Regions from separate parts of the Pseudoalteromonas sp. D15MCD-2 genome, predicted to be linked through region 1. Evidence: predicted binding sites of a transcription regulator. Region 1 holds the regulator's gene; the other holds the start of a gene.
The links. Region 1 encodes sigma-54, which starts transcription at its own class of promoters, with help from an activator protein. Its sites were predicted from a motif close to GTTGGCACGNNNNTNGNNT; they were not measured.
Positions count from the first base shown of each region.

Region 2: a site for sigma-54 is predicted at 4,555-4,573, ahead of flgJ (flagellar assembly peptidoglycan hydrolase FlgJ). Genes of this name have one in related genera too.

Region 1 covers NZ_JBCFQE010000001.1:469,983-477,960, reverse strand. The annotation lists gene AADY36_RS02165 (KpsF/GutQ family sugar-phosphate isomerase) at 1-192, shown strand, start outside; gene kdsC (3-deoxy-manno-octulosonate-8-phosphatase KdsC) at 196-747, shown strand; gene lptC (LPS export ABC transporter periplasmic protein LptC) at 744-1,298, shown strand; gene lptA (lipopolysaccharide transport periplasmic protein LptA) at 1,288-1,809, shown strand; gene lptB (LPS export ABC transporter ATP-binding protein) at 1,806-2,531, shown strand; gene AADY36_RS02140 (RNA polymerase factor sigma-54) at 2,639-4,135, shown strand; gene hpf (ribosome hibernation promoting factor) at 4,163-4,450, shown strand; gene ptsN (PTS IIA-like nitrogen regulatory protein PtsN) at 4,454-4,906, shown strand; gene rapZ (RNase adapter RapZ) at 4,907-5,752, shown strand; gene AADY36_RS02120 (HPr family phosphocarrier protein) at 5,766-6,038, shown strand; gene mgtE (magnesium transporter) at 6,250-7,608, shown strand; gene AADY36_RS02110 (YgiQ family radical SAM protein) at 7,687-7,978, opposite strand, start outside.
Region 2 covers NZ_JBCFQE010000001.1:2,683,620-2,691,597, forward strand. The annotation lists gene flgL (flagellar hook-associated protein FlgL) at 291-1,523, opposite strand; gene flgK (flagellar hook-associated protein FlgK) at 1,526-3,535, opposite strand; gene flgJ (flagellar assembly peptidoglycan hydrolase FlgJ) at 3,549-4,517, opposite strand; gene AADY36_RS12350 (flagellar basal body P-ring protein FlgI) at 4,712-5,806, opposite strand; gene flgH (flagellar basal body L-ring protein FlgH) at 5,819-6,502, opposite strand; gene flgG (flagellar basal-body rod protein FlgG) at 6,518-7,306, opposite strand; gene AADY36_RS12365 (flagellar basal body rod protein FlgF) at 7,328-7,978, opposite strand, start outside.

The sequences.
Region 1 (7,978 bases):
GATATCCATAGCACTGCAATTAGCCAAGTGATGACTAGTTCATGTACAACTGCTCGCCCTGATATGCTTGCAGCTGAAGCTTTAAATATTATGGAACGTAAACGTATCAATGGTTTAATTGTGGTAGATCAAAGTAATACGCCAATTGGTGCCCTTAATATGCAAGACCTATTAAAAGCAGGAGTTCTTTAAGCAATGACATTCGCCGAGCTATACCAGCCTCTTAGCCCTGATGTGAGTCAGCGCGCACAAAAAGTAAAACTGCTAATCTGTGATATAGATGGTGTTTTTTCTGATGGCCGAATTTATTTAGGTAATGATGGCGAAGAGCTTAAAGCATTTAATACTAAAGATGGCTTTGGTATTAAAGCGCTCATTAATAGTGGCTTTGAAGTGGCTGTGATTACTGGCCGCCATTCACAAATAGTTCAGCAGCGAATGACTAGCCTAACAGTTCAGCACATTTATCAGGGACAAGAAGATAAGCTGATTGCTTATCAAGAGTTAAAAGATAAACTGGGGCTGACTGATGAACAAATTGCCTATATTGGTGATGATGGTCCAGACTTACCAGTAATGGAAAAAGTAGGGTTTGCTGTTGCTGTAAACGACGCACACCCACTGATTAAAAAGCTGGCTCATTACACCACATTATTACCAGGTGGCTTTGGAGCTGTGCGTGAATTAACTGATTTACTGATGTTAGAAAACGGTAAGCCGTTAACTAGCGATGGAACCAGCGCATGAATATAGCCCGTATTTTACTGAGTATTGTTTTTGTTTGTTGCATGGTGTGGTTATGGTACCCGTACTTTAACCAATCAACAGACACAATAACTAGTGAAGACGAGATCATCGCAACACCTGATTACACTGCTGTGGCGTTAAAGCAAACAGCGTATGATGAGCAAGGCAAAATTAGTCATAAAGTGGCTGCTGCTAAAATGGAGTTGTATCAACAATTAGGGTTTACCTTTTTTGAGCAACCTATTTTTACTATTTATGGCGACCAGCAGGTTTGGCAAGTAAAAGCCAAAGAAGCCACATTGTATGAAAACGATCAACTGATTTTTGAAGGGGATGTAGTTGCTAAAAACTTAACCCACAACGGCATGATTGAAGATATAAAAGCAGAAAACATTAATGTCGATATTGATAAAATGACCATGTTTTCTAAGCAACCTGTGACACTAACAGGACCGAATTTAAAGATTACCGGTAAAGGCTTAAAAGCCGATTTAAAAACCGAAATTGTTGAGTTAACTAACCATACACGAACCATATACTATGACCAATAAACTGAAGAAATTACTCCTGATCCCAAGCTTATTGATTGCCTTTTCGGGCGCAGCTGCCGAACAAACTGGCGCTCAGATTAGCATTAGCTCAGATCGCCAAGTAGGTAAACTAAAAGATGGCGTTGGCATATTCGAAGGTAATGTAGAGATCGTGCATGGTAATCGTCGTATTACCGCTGAACGCCTTGAAGCACACGGCGGTGACACCGAAGGTACAGTAGAGTTAATTATTGCCACAGGTAAGCCTGCTTACTTCGAAGAAAAGCAAACTGATGGCACCGTGATGAGCGCCAGCGCCGAAGAAGTTCGTTATGATGTTGCAAAACGCTTCTTAACCTTAAATGGTGAAGCTGAAGTTACTCAAGCAGGTCAAAAAGTAACAGCAAAAAGCATTACCTATGATATGGCACAGCAGCTGATCAGTGCTGAAAAAGACGAAAACTCAACAGATCGTGTACACACTATTTTAGTGCCTGTTGAAAATAAAAAAGACAATAAAGGTCAACCATGAGTACATTAAAAGCAGAGCTTTTAGCTAAGAGCTATAAAGGCCGCCAAGTGGTTAAAAATGTCGGTCTTGAAGTTGAAGCTGGCAGCATTGTTGGCTTGCTTGGCCCAAATGGTGCGGGTAAAACCACCACCTTCTATATGATTGTAGGCCTAGTCCCAAGCGACAAAGGTAAAATCAGCATTGATGATAACGATATTACCCTTTTACCAATGCACAATCGTGCCCGCTTAGGTATCGGCTATCTGCCACAAGAATCGTCAATTTTTCGAAAGTTAACGGTTTACCAAAACTTGATGGCTATTTTAGAAACCCGCAAAGATCTAAACAAAGCAGGTCGCGAAGAAACACTAAATAGCTTACTAGATGAATTTAGTATTCAACACATTCGTGACAGCCAAGGTATGGCGCTGTCAGGTGGTGAGCGACGCCGTGTAGAAATTGCTCGCGCATTAGCCGCTAATCCTAAATTTATCCTTTTAGATGAGCCTTTTGCTGGTGTTGATCCAATTTCAGTGTTAGATATAAAGAAAATTATTGAGCACCTAAAAAATCGTGGTATCGGTGTACTAATTACTGACCATAATGTTCGAGAAACCCTTGATGTTTGTGAAAAAGCCTACATTGTTTCTCATGGGGAGCTAATTGCATCAGGCACACCTGAGCACGTATTAGCAGACCAAACTGTACGCGATGTATATCTAGGCGAGCAATTCAGGCTGTAACCATTACGCCAGCGACTAGAGCATCTGCTAGACTTATAACAATGACAATAAATCGATAACTGTGTTTTTACAGTTATCGATAACTTAAAAAGGATTGTTAGGGATACATGAGGCAATCATTACAGCTGCGCATGGGCCAGCAACTTACAATGACTCCACAACTGCAACAAGCGATTCGTTTGTTGCAGCTCAGTACATTGGATCTCCAGCAAGAAATTCAAGAAGCGCTTGATAGTAATCCCCTACTTGAAGTGGAAGAAGCGGATTACAATGAAGAAAGCACCGGCAAGAATGAGCAAAAAGCGGAGTCTGACGATGTGCAAGTCAGCGCGTCTGCCGAAGAAGCACCTAGCGAGTACGAGCAAGAAAGTAGTGATGCTCTCAATAAAGACACCGTAAGCGATGACTTAGCCATGGATGTTACTTGGGATGAGTACATGAGTGCCGCCCCTTCAACATCATCAGGGCCAATGCCTGAAGATGAGTCTATCTATCAAGGTGCATCAACCGAAACTCTTCACGAATACCTAATGTGGCAATTACAGCTCACGCCATTTAGCCCTACTGATGAAGCGATTGCTGTGGCAATTGTAGAAGCTATCGATGATTCAGGTATTTTAACGGTAAGCTGTGAAGATATAGTCGAAAGCTTTAATCAAAATAACGATGAAGAAGAAATCGAACTTGATGAAGTCGAAGCGGTCTTAAAAAGAATTCAGTTATTTGATCCTGTGGGTATTGGCGCGCGCAGTTTACAAGAATGTCTGTGCATTCAGCTACGCCAATTCGATGCCGATACGCCATATTTAGCTGAAACTAAAATGGTTTTATCTGAGCATATCGAATTATTAGCGAGTCGCGACTATCGAACTTTGATGAAAAAGACTAAGCTTAAAGAAAACGAGCTTAAAGAAGTGATGACGCTCATCCACAGCTTAAATCCTAAGCCTGCGGATAGCATAGTACGCGAAGAATCTGAGTACGTTATACCTGATGTATCAGTGAAAAAAGTGAAAGGCCGCTGGGTAGTCGAGTTAAACCCAGATTGTATGCCAAAGATTAGAGTGAACAGCCAATATGCAGCTATGTCTCGCTCTGTTAAATCAAGTAGCGACAGCCAATTTATTCGCTCTCACTTACAAGAAGCAAAGTGGTTTATTAAGAGCTTAGAAAGCCGTAACGATACGCTATTAAAGGTGACCAACTGTATCGTTCAACAACAACAAGCTTTCTTTGAGCATGGCCCTGAGGCAATGAAGCCGATGGTGCTAAATGATGTTGCTGAAATGGTCGAAATGCATGAATCGACGATTTCACGGGTAACAACGCAAAAATATATGCATACCCCACGGGGTATTTTTGAGTTGAAATATTTCTTCTCAAGCCATGTCAGCACCGAAAATGGTGGTGAGTGTTCTTCTACAGCAATACGCGCTTTAATCAAGAAGTTAGTCGCTGCAGAAAACTCAGCTAAACCATTGAGTGATAGCAAAATTGCAGATATATTGGCTGAGCAAGGAATTAAAGTAGCTAGACGTACAATTGCAAAATATCGTGAGTCTCTAGCAATACCTCCGTCTAATCAGCGTAAGAGTCTGATTTAGACGTTTTACATAGAAGGAAAAATGCTTATGCAACTAAATTTAACTGGTCGTCATGTAGAAATCACAGATTCATTAAGAGACTATGTAAACACCAAGTTTGCAAAACTAGAAAGGCATTTTGACCATATTAATAATGTTCATGTCATTCTAGATGTAGAAAAATTAAGCCAAAAAGCAGAAGCAACTTTACATGTAAACGGAGGCGAATTGTTCGCTTCTACAGAACATCAAGATATGTACGCAGCCATTGACTCACTGATCGATAAACTTGATCGCCAAGTCATTAAACACAAAGAGAAATTAGCTCGACATTAAATTATGAAACTAAGTTCACTTACTAACCAGGACTGCAGCAAAGCTGCGGTCCTTTTTAATAGCAAAAAAAGAATTCTTGAATATATCAGCGAACTGGCCCACCAGCAGCTTCCTCATTTATCGCAACAAGATATCCTAGATGCTTTACTCAACCGAGAAAAACTAGGTAGCACCGGCATTGGCCGAGGTATTGCTATTCCACATGGCCGAATGAGCGGCGCAGATGAGCCTCATGCATTTGTGATAGTGAGTGAATCCCCTATTAATTTTGATGCAATTGATAATCGTCCAGTTGATATTTTTGTGGCACTCATCGTACCAGATGGTGACTGTCAGCTTCACCTAAAGACCTTATCAACAATTGCTGATAGACTTAAAGATAAAGAATTTTGTAAACAGCTGCGTAGTGCTACTACCGATCAGCAACTGTTTCAGGTCATATCAGCAGAGGCATAAATGGAATTAATAATTATCAGCGGTCGCTCAGGCTCAGGTAAATCGGTCGCTTTACGAGTACTTGAAGACTTAGGCTATTATTGCGTTGATAATATTCCGGTTAATTTACTGCCTTCGCTCGTACGTAGTGTGTCTGATAACTACGATAAAATAGCGGTCAGTATCGACGTACGTAACTTACCGAAAGAGCAGCAAGAATTTAATGATATTCTTGAGTACCTGCCAGGTTTCGCAAACCCAACACTATTCTATTTAGACAGTGATGACCAAACTCTGATCAAGCGCTTTTCAGAAACACGCCGCTTGCATCCACTATCTATTGATTCTTTGCCGCTTGATCTGGCCATTAAACAAGAAAAAATCCTGCTTGATGTGTTGATCACTCGCGCTGACTTTATGATTGATACCACTGATCTGAGTGTTCATCAGTTAGCAGAATCAATTCGCGAAAAGATTTTAGGTAAAAAAGATAAAAAGCTAATTATTACTTTTATGTCGTTTGGCTTTAAGCATGGTATTCCAAAAGAAGCTGACTACGTTTTTGATGCACGCTTTTTACCTAACCCACACTGGGAACCTGATTTAAAGCCACTAACTGGCCTTGATCAACCAGTAAAAGATTACCTAGCTAGCCACAGCATAGTGCAAAAGTTCACTTGGCAAATACAAACCTTTGTGCAAACTTGGTTGCCACATTTAGAGCGTAATAACCGCAGTTACCTGACCATTGCTATTGGTTGCACCGGCGGCCAGCATCGCTCTGTTTACTTAGCGCAAACAATTGGTGAGAGCTTTGCCAAAAGCCATGCTAATGTAAAAATTCGCCACCGCGAACAAGACATTTAATTAGGCACCAACAATGCACGCTGAAGATACCTTTTTAATTCAAAACAAACTTGGCTTACATGCTCGTGCTGCTACTGTTTTAGCGCAATTAGCACTGCAATTTGATGCCAAAATTACGCTTTATCAAGATGATAAAGAAGCTGAAGGCGACAGCGTGTTAGCATTAATGCTACTTGAAAGTAGTCAGGGTAAAGAAGTTCGCGTTGTGTGCGAAGGCCCTGACGCCGATGCTGCATTAACGGCAATCGGCGAATTAATTGCACAACGCTTCCACGAGCAAGAATAGCATTTGCTAAGACTTCAAGGTTTACGGTAAACTTAATTAGGATATTTAAAATTCCCTTTAAATATCCTACTTTTATATCGCTCGCTTTTCTAAATTACAAAACTCTTAATAAATTTATCGCAGTGCGACGATATCTCTGCAAATACACTACAAAGCAACTATGCTGTATTTGCTTAGCCTATTTAAACTTTTTTCAGTTGTAAGGACGCCAATGCCAGAAGCCTTTGAACAAGATTATCCACTACAACAACTCAAACAAGTGACCAAGTCACTCAATAGTGGTCAATTTGTTCAAGTGCGCGGTATGTTAGCCAAAACGGCACCTTGTGATACAGCCCTTTTACTTGAGTCTTCTCCCCATAAAATTCGTCGTATGCTTTGGCAGCTGGTTGATCCAGATGTCCGTGGTGATGTTCTAGAAGAACTCTCTGAAGATGTACGTCTTGGCATTATTGCCCAGATGGAGCCTGAGCACATTGCTGCTGCCACTGAAGATATGGACGACGATGACTTAGGTGAGGTTTTACGTAGTCTTCCTGATACCGTATATCAAGACGTTGTCAGTGCCATGGATTCGCAAGATAGAGAGAGAGCAACTCAAGCACTTTCTTATCAAGAGCGCTCAGCCGGTGCCTTGATGAACAGCGATACGGTCACCATTCGTCCTGACGTTACTCTCGATGTTGTACTGCGCTATTTACGCTTACGAGGTGAGCTACCAGAGGGTACCGATGACTTATATGTAGTTGATAAGCATAACTGCTTTTTAGGCGCGCTTTCATTAACTACATTGCTGACCAGTCCTTCAGATAAAATTGTTCGTGATTTAATGGATGAAGACTGTGAGTCAATCCTAATCTCTATGGATGAAAGTGATGTAGCTCAACTGTTCGAGCGTCACAACTGGATTTCAGCGCCTGTTGTGGATGATAACGCTCACTTGCTTGGTCGTATTACTATTGATGATATCGTTGACGTAATCCGTGAAGATGCAGAGCACAGCATGCTAAGCCTCGCTGGTCTTGACGACGAAGAAGATACCTTTGCGCCAGTGCTAAAAAGTTCGCAGCGTCGCTCTATTTGGCTTGGGGTTAACTTATTAACCGCATTGTTAGCAGCAATTGTGGCAAGCTTTTTCGAAAACACCTTAGCAATCTTGCCTATTTTAGCGGTACTCAATGGTATCGTCCCTTCAATGGGGGGGGTTGCGGGTAGCCAAACCCTAACTCTGGTTATTCGTGGTATAGCGGTTGGTCATATCAACCAAACCAACCAACGCTTCTTATTACTTAAGGAGTTAGCGATTGGCGCACTGAATGGCATTATTTGGTCGATATTAATTGCTGGTGTGGTTGCCCTATGGCAGTGGGACTTTAAACTCGGCGCAGTGCTGGCCTTTGCAATGTTTATGAATCTTGTTGCCGCTGGTATTGCGGGTGCGAGCATTCCATTAATTCTTAAGAAAATGAAAATTGACCCAGCCCTTGCAGGGAGCGTAGTGCTGACAACCGTCACTGATATTGTTGGTATCTTTGCCTTTTTAGGCACTGCAACTTGGTTATTGATCTAATACCAATTCGCAATAATACTTAGTTAAGCGAATTGGTATAAATAAAAACGGCCCTTAAAGGGCCGTATTTATATCTATTTACTTTGCGCGCTGCTTATTTTTACCTACTCGAGGTTTGGTATTGGCCTTTTTAAACTGGCTAAAACCGGTGTGACGAGTCAGTGCCGCACGGCCTTTACCGCCCTTTCCTCTAGCAGCTTTCTCGTTACGACCTTCTTCAGGTACCAAACAGTTCGGTCCTTTACCGATTAGATTCGCTTTGCCCATTTTTCTTAGTGCTTCTCGGATCATCGGCCAACCAGCAGGATCGTGGTAACGTAAAATCGCTTTGTGTAAGCGACGCTGGCGTGCGCCTTTTGGAACAGGCACT
Region 2 (7,978 bases), 2.2 Mb from region 1:
TAACTGTTGTTTGTTACTCTGCTTGGTTAATTAAGTTATCGGTCCGCTCAAAAAATCCTTTAGTGAATTTTTAAACAATTTTTAAAATTTTATTTAATGCACTGTATTTAAAAGAGAAATATTTTAGCTTTTTAACTAAACATGGCATCTGGTTACCTTGAAAGCCGCTATCACGATGTTTTACTAAAGATATAAATACTAAAAAGAGTGCTCTAAAAACGCTTTTAAAGTGTGAAGCTTAAGGAAGGTTTTGTAGGTTAAGTTTATTAAATAAGCTTAACCTACATAAATTATAAGTAATCAAATAATGAGAGGTTAGCCAAACGGCCAAATGTTGCCTGTGCAGCTTGCAGTGATGTTTCTTGTTTGGTGAGTTCAGTAATCGCTTCAGCCATATCAAGCTCAACAAGCTCAGCTTTTGCAGCTTTATTGCTAGTATCTAAGTCACCGTTTGATTGTTCGATTTTCTTGGCCGTATTTAAGCGACCACCCAAACCGGCCTGAACAAGTGAAACCTGATTTTTGGCATTATCGAGTTGTACGATGGCATCAGCTAAAACTTGATCAAACTCTTCTTGAGTTAAATCAGGATTGGTTAGTCCTGCTATCAGGTCATCCAAAGTATTTAACGCATTCTCTTTTTGTGGTGCTTCAAGGTCAACATCGATTTGGCCATTTGCAACAGGTGAAACAGAAATCTCCATACCTTGATATTCAATTTTACCGTTTTCAAAGCTACCGCTGTCAATCGTTACACCAGCTTGCTGCACAACAAATGTATTAGGTGTGCCTGTGGTAGTAATAAAGCTTAGTGTATTGGCATTTGCAGCCGCAGCAGGATCAGCGTTGTAATTAGCTTGATGGAATTTATCAAAATCTGCTTGCTCAGTAACATAAATTTTTGAGCTTGCGATACCGCCCGAAACAGTGCCATCGTTTGAAGCTACATTTAGGCGTGCATTTACTTTTTCGAATGTATCAAAACCATTGTCACTTGATTTGATTTCTACACCTTCAGCCACTTTGATTTTGTGTTGCCCCTGATCGCCACCATATTCATAGCGCCCAGAAGTACTATTAAAGGTGTAAGACGGAGTATTATCTTGGTAACCCGAAAAGATAAATTTACCGTCTTCGGTCTTTGCATTCATCAAATCAAGTACCGTACTTTGCAATGCTTTAACTTCTTCAGCAATACCTTCACGGTCGATATCACTATAGGCACCGTTACCAGCTTGAATAGATAAAGTATAAGCAGACTCAAGTGCGCCTTTAATATTTTGCAGCACACTTTCTTCTGTCGTTAGGCGGCTATTCAACATAGTAATGTTTTTTGTGAACTGTTCATTACCTTGAATGCGGTCGTTATAAAGTAACGCGCGAGCCGTTGCGGAAGGATCGTCAGCAGCAGTTAATACACGCTTTTGGGTATTAACCTGCTCTTGCGCTTTGTTTACATTTTGTTGTGAGTTAAGAATAGAATTAAGGTTATTCTTATACATCATGTTATTTGAAATACGCATAATTACCTCGCCGCACTTAATAAGGTGTCAAAAATAGTACGTGCTGTTGAAAGGACCTGTGCTGATGCTGCATACGATTGTTGAAAGCGCAGTAAGTTTGCCGCTTCTTCATCAAGGTTTACACCTGATAGCGATTCATACCAAGCTTCAGACTGATCAGCCAATGCTGTAAAGGCCGCACCATTGGTTTGGGCTTGACTAGTCACTACACCAATATCAGTGACAATGCCTGAATAGGCTTGATTAAACGTTTTATGATTATCGGCTGTACTACTTGCTTCAACATTTTGACGCACTAGCTCACCATTTTGTAAATCGGCCAATAGCAAACCATTACGGTTATCATCAAAACCACCAGTGTTAAACTCTACTGTGAAGGTGTCACCTGTTGCAGGTGATCCTTCAATATTAAAGTCAAAGCCGTAGGTATCGTAAGGCGCCCCTGCTTGAGCAAGAATATTCTCAGCAGGTGGTGTAATGGTAAACGTCGATGTACCGTTACCATCTGTGATTTGATACTCGTTAGCATTCGCCGTTTTCACGAGTGTGATATCGCCATTCGCCAAACTCGGTGGGGGACCCACGGTAATACCCGTTGAGTTGTCAATATCGGACACTGTGCCAGCAGAAATACTTGCATCACTGGTATTATTGATATCGTTCGCAGTTCGAATAGGTGATGCTAACGCTAAATCTTCAGGAAGTTCAGTTGCAAGCTCTAAGCTAGTTGCAGCCTGAGAGTTCAACTTAACCATAAATTGGTCACCAGTATTTGCAGCACCTGATACGTTGAGTTGTAAACCAAACGCTTCACCACCCGTAATAGTTGATGAGTCAATCACACCGGCAGTCACATTCGCTGTAGATGCGGTGCCAATGGGTTCACCTTTATTATCAATTGCCTGAATCTCAACAGTGGTTGCGCTTGTATAGGTCACAATAAAATCACTTGCTGGCAATTCGCTGCCTTTACCAGGTTCAAGGGTTGCCGTCATTGTTGATGTGCCCATATTGGCTTGATAACCAAACGCATCTACCGTTGGAATAGCAAAAATATCGCCGCCAATTTCACCATTAGCGTCCATACCTAAGCTATTTTGTTGGTTAAAGGCATCGGCTAATGCTAAGCCCATTTGACCTAGCTGGTTTTGCGCTGGCACTAAAATATCGTCACGAAATGCCAGTAAGCCACCAATTTTGCCTTTCAATTTACTCACATCAACTTCAAGCGGCACGGCTTTGCCACCGTTTACATCAAGTTTTAATTCTTTAAAGTTCGGATCAGGATCGCCACTAAATGAAAACAGATTAAATGTGCCACTTTGCATGACAAGTGCTTGACCAGAGCCTAAATACACTTGTTTCTCGCCGTTATTACCATCGAGTGTTTCAATATCAATCAGCTCAGATAAGTCACGAATTGCTTTATCACGTTCATTATATAAACCACTTGATACTGACTCACGATCAGTACCATGAACCGAAGCAATCTTGGTATTTAAATCACTGATATTTTGGATCAGGTTATTTGCTTCATCTGAAAAGATTTCTAGCTGCTCATTTACTACTGCTTTTTGGTCAACCACAATGCTCGATAACCTGTCCATTTGATCAATCAAATTTTGTGCATCCGTCATGACCAGTGAACGAGCTACTGTTGATGACGGTTGATTTAAGCTTTCTTGTACATTGTTAAAAAACGAGTTTACGCTCGTTGATAAGCTGTTTGACTCTTCTGAAAACAAGCTATCTACACGGCTTGCTTCAGTTACAAACTGATCAAAAAACGCTTTATTAGAGGTATCTCTATTTAATTGCTTTTGTGCAAATTCATTTAGTAAGCGATACGTTTCACCACGGCCGACTTGGTTATCGATCATGGTTGTGAACTCAGTACGCTCACGCACATAGCCCTCGGTATTAACGTTGGCGATGTTTTTACTGGTGGTTTGTAAAAGCTCAGAGTTAGCTCTTACACCGGCATTTGCTATGTCATATAAGCTAAATGACATGAGGGTCTACTCCTTAACGTACCAATGAAGCAGCGACGCTTTGAAGCTCAACGCGCTTCAATACCTGCTTAATTTTATCGGCATAATTTGGATCAGTTGCATAGCCTGCTTTTTGTAACGAATCTAAAAAGGCTGCAGGCTCTGCGGTATTATTAAGTGCTTCTTGATAACGTGGGTTTTCATTTAAAAAATCCACAAAGTCGTTCACACTGTCTTTAATCGATTGATAAGAGCGAAAACTTGCTTGCTTTTTAACTGGCACACCTTGTTCAAACTCAAGCGTGACTTTGCTTGCTTTATCACCTTGCCAGCTCCTATCCGATTTAATATTGAATAAGTTGTTACTACTTGTGCCATCAGCTTTACTGATGATGTGTTTACCCCAGCCCGTTTCAAGGGCTGCTTGAGCAACCATCACAGCTGGGTTTAAGCCAATTTTTTCAGCCGCATTTTTAGCGTGCTCCCAAACAGAGCTAATGAAAGACTCAGCATCTTCAAAGCGGTTTTCTGATTGCTCGTTCGCTGATGTATCCTCGACAGCTTGTGGTTTAGCCTTAGCCTCAGTAGTGCTATTAAGGACACCGTTTGCGCGTTTATCACTATCAAAGTCAGCCGTCGTTCTTAGTACAGAACCTGGTGTAAACTCTTTACCGTCTGGCGAGAGCTGCTGAACAATCAAGTCAGCTAGGCCGAGCGAACCATTTGATGAAAGCTCAACCGACATTTGTTGGTCATGCATCTCTTCAAAAAATTTAACGCCGCTTGAATTAAATGGGCTGTCTTTATCTTCAAACGCTTCATTTGCTTTGCGCATGCTTTTAAGCAGCATCTGAGTGAAGATAGATTCAAATTGTGCCGCCGCTTTTTTCAGCGCCTCTTTTGACGCATCGCTAGAGGCATCACTTTTTAAGGCATTTTGACGTAATGAGTCTAAGTTGCCTAAATCAAAAAAGTTTTGCTTGTCGAGATGATTTGTATCCATCAGCTTTTTGACACAATAGTTAATAATGAAAATTAAAAAGCAAAAATTGCGCCAATAAAAAACTTTATAAATGAATGGCTAATAACTGATACAGGAATGGAGTAACTTCAGAGCCAAGATTTTGGCTGATGTTTGTGTGCTAAATGATTTAAGAAATACTAAAACAAAAAACGCGCTCGAAAGCGCGTTTTAATTTAAATGATAACCAGTTGCCCGTTTATCGCCCCCGCTTCTTTTAAAGCTTCAAGGATTGCCATTAAATCACCCGGTGCGGCCCCAACTTCATTGATTGCACGCACGAGATCATCAAGATTAACACCCGGGTTAAATACAAAAGCACGTGAATCATCTTCGTTCACATCAATAATACTTTGATTGGTAACGGTAGTTTCACCATCACTTAAAGCATTTGGCTGTGACACATTTTGCTGCTCAGCAATGGTGACCGTTAAACCACCATGTGTAATCGCCGCTGGCTGTAGTTTCACGTTTTTGCCAATCACTATTGTGCCTGTGCGAGAGTTCACAATAATTTTTGCTGCTGTGTCTGCTGGCTTAAACTCTAAGTTTTCAAGTGTCGACAAATAAGCAACACGTTGAGAAGCATCACGCGGTGCTAACACTCGTACTGAAGCTGCATCGATTGCCTGAGCGCTGTCAGGACCCACTAAATCATTAATCGTTTGCTCTAAGCGTTTAGCCGTTGTGAAATCAGGACGATTTAAATTAAAGGTAATGTAGTCACCTTGCATAAACGGGCTCTTAATAGCACGCTCTACAATGGCACCGTTTGGAATACGGCCCACTGTGGGTGTGTTAATAATTACACGGCTACCATCTGCCCCTTCAGCACCTAGACCTCCTACAACTAAGCTGCCTTGTGCAATTGCATAGGTATTGCCATCAACCCCTTTTAGGAAGGTTTGTAATAAGGTACCGCCACGTAAACTACCCGCACTACCGATAGACGAAACCGTAATATCAATGGTTTGACCGGGTTTTCTAAATGCCGGTAACTCTGCATGCACAGCCACAGCTGCAACATTTTTAATCTTAGGTTTTAAGCTATCAGGTAAGGTAATACCAAAACCATTCAGCATGGCTTTAAAGCTTTGTTGAGTAAATCGGCTTTGTTCACCTGTGCCGGGCAAACCGACAACCAAACCATAACCCACTAATTGGTTTGCGCGCACGCCCTCAACCATAGATACATCTTTGACTCGCTCAGCCTGTGCAGAAAACTGCAGGCTAATTAAGCAAAGAGCGATGATGTATTTAAACCCATTCATGACTTTATTCCTCTAAAATGGGAAAAGCGAACTACTAAAGAAACGAGACAGCCAACCTGCACTTTGCGTTTCTTGAATTTGCCCTTTACCTGAGTATTGAATTCGCGCATTAGCAATACGGTTTGATGTGACCGTGTTATCTGCTTGAACATCTTCAGGACGAACTAAACCTTCAAGGCGAATAAATTCTTCACCGGTATTCAAAGTGAGCCATTTTTCACCGCGAATAACCAAATTTCCGTTCGGTAGAACACGCATCACATTGACAGATATATCACCAAATAAGCTATTTGATTGGTTAGACTTTGAATCACCTTTAAACGATGCCCCAGAACCAATACCAAACTGAATGCTATCACCGCCAATGTTAACTGGATTACCGCCAAGCCCAATAACAGGGTCTAAACTAGCGTCCGTTTCTTTGTCGGTTTCGGTTTTTGCCGCTTTGGTGGCTTGCGTTGATTCTTGCAATTTAACAGTGATGATATCACCCGCGCGCAATGCCTTTTTATCTGAGTACAAGTCATCTGCTGAATAACTATCAAACAACGAACCCGTTGGTACCATTGGCTCTGTTGTTGGCTCCGGATACATAGGCGCATAGTAAGGGTCATCCTGAACCACATGATGATTTTGCGTTGTCATACAACCACCCAGCATTAATGCTGCCGATGTGACTAAGATAATGTTACGCATGCTGCCTCCTACCCATTAAAGCTGTTGATTGATGTAACTAAGCATTTCATCAACCGCTGAAATCACTTTTGAATTCATTTCATAAATTCGTTGCGTTTCGATCAAGTTAACAAGCTCTTCTGTTACATTCACATTAGACGTTTCAAGTGAACCTTGAACCACAGTACCTAAACCATCGATACCTGGGTTCCCTTGCACAGGTGCGCCACTCACAGCGGTTTCTGTGTATAAGTTTTGCCCCATAGGCTCAAGACCTGATGGATTAATAAAGTCACTAATTGTTAGCTGACCAATGACCACGTTCTCTGCTTGCCCTGAAATACGTACCGACACTTCACCGTCTTGCGAAACAGTAATTGATTGTGCATCGTCTGGTACGTTCATTTCTGGCTGTAATGGAAAACCCGCACCAGAAGTTACAATGCGACCATCTTCGTCAGTGGTGAATTGACCATTACGTGAGTATGCAATGTTGCCATCTGGTAATTGCACTTCAAAAAAGCCAGGACCTGAGATCATCCAGTCCAATGAATTTTCTGTGGTAAGCATGTTACCTTGTGAAAAGTTCTTTTGGTTAGCAACCACTTTTGCACCGGCACCAAGCATTAAACCCGATGGCATTTCAGTGTCTTGCGATGAACGACCACCTGGTTGATTTATATTTTGATATAGTAAATCTTCAAATACGGCGCGGCTTTTTTTGTAACCGACCGTGCTGGCATTCGCGAGATTATTTGAGATCACCGAAATATCGGTTTGCTGGGCGTCAAGCCCGGTTTTACTGATCCATAATGCAGGATTCATAACTCTACCCTCTCAGTCATCTTAAACAATGCGTAACAGCTGATCTTGACGCTCATCGAGCTCTTCGGCTGTTTTCATTAATTTAACTTGTAATTCAAATTGGCGTTGATTGCTGATCATGTCGACCATTTCATGCACTGGGTTTACGTTCGACATTTCAAGCGTACCCGACAGTACTTTTACGTTTGGTGAAATATCACAAAAACCACAAAGGTCATTGACCAACATGTCTTCTTTTGGTCGAAATAAACCGTCATTACCTTTTTCAAGCTGAGTGTTATCAGCCTCAATCACTTTTAAGCGATCAACCACTTCCAAAAAGTTTGCTGGCGCTCCTTGTGGGCGAACCTGAATAGCACCGTCTTCACTAAACTCAACTTTCTCGATAGGTAATGGCAAAATGATTGGACCACCTTCGCCAATTACTTGACGGCCATGGCTAGTGATCAACGCGCCATCTGGAGTAATGTTTAATGTGCCAGTTTTGGTGTACGCCTCATTGCCTGATGCATCTTGTACACTCAACCAACCACGGTCACTCATCGCGATATCAAGCTCGCGGCCAGTTTCAACAAAACCACCCGATTCCATATTAGATCCAGGGCGTTCTTGCATTGCAAACACCCTAGATGGCAGACCTTCACCGAAGGCTTGCATAGAGCGAGCTTGTGC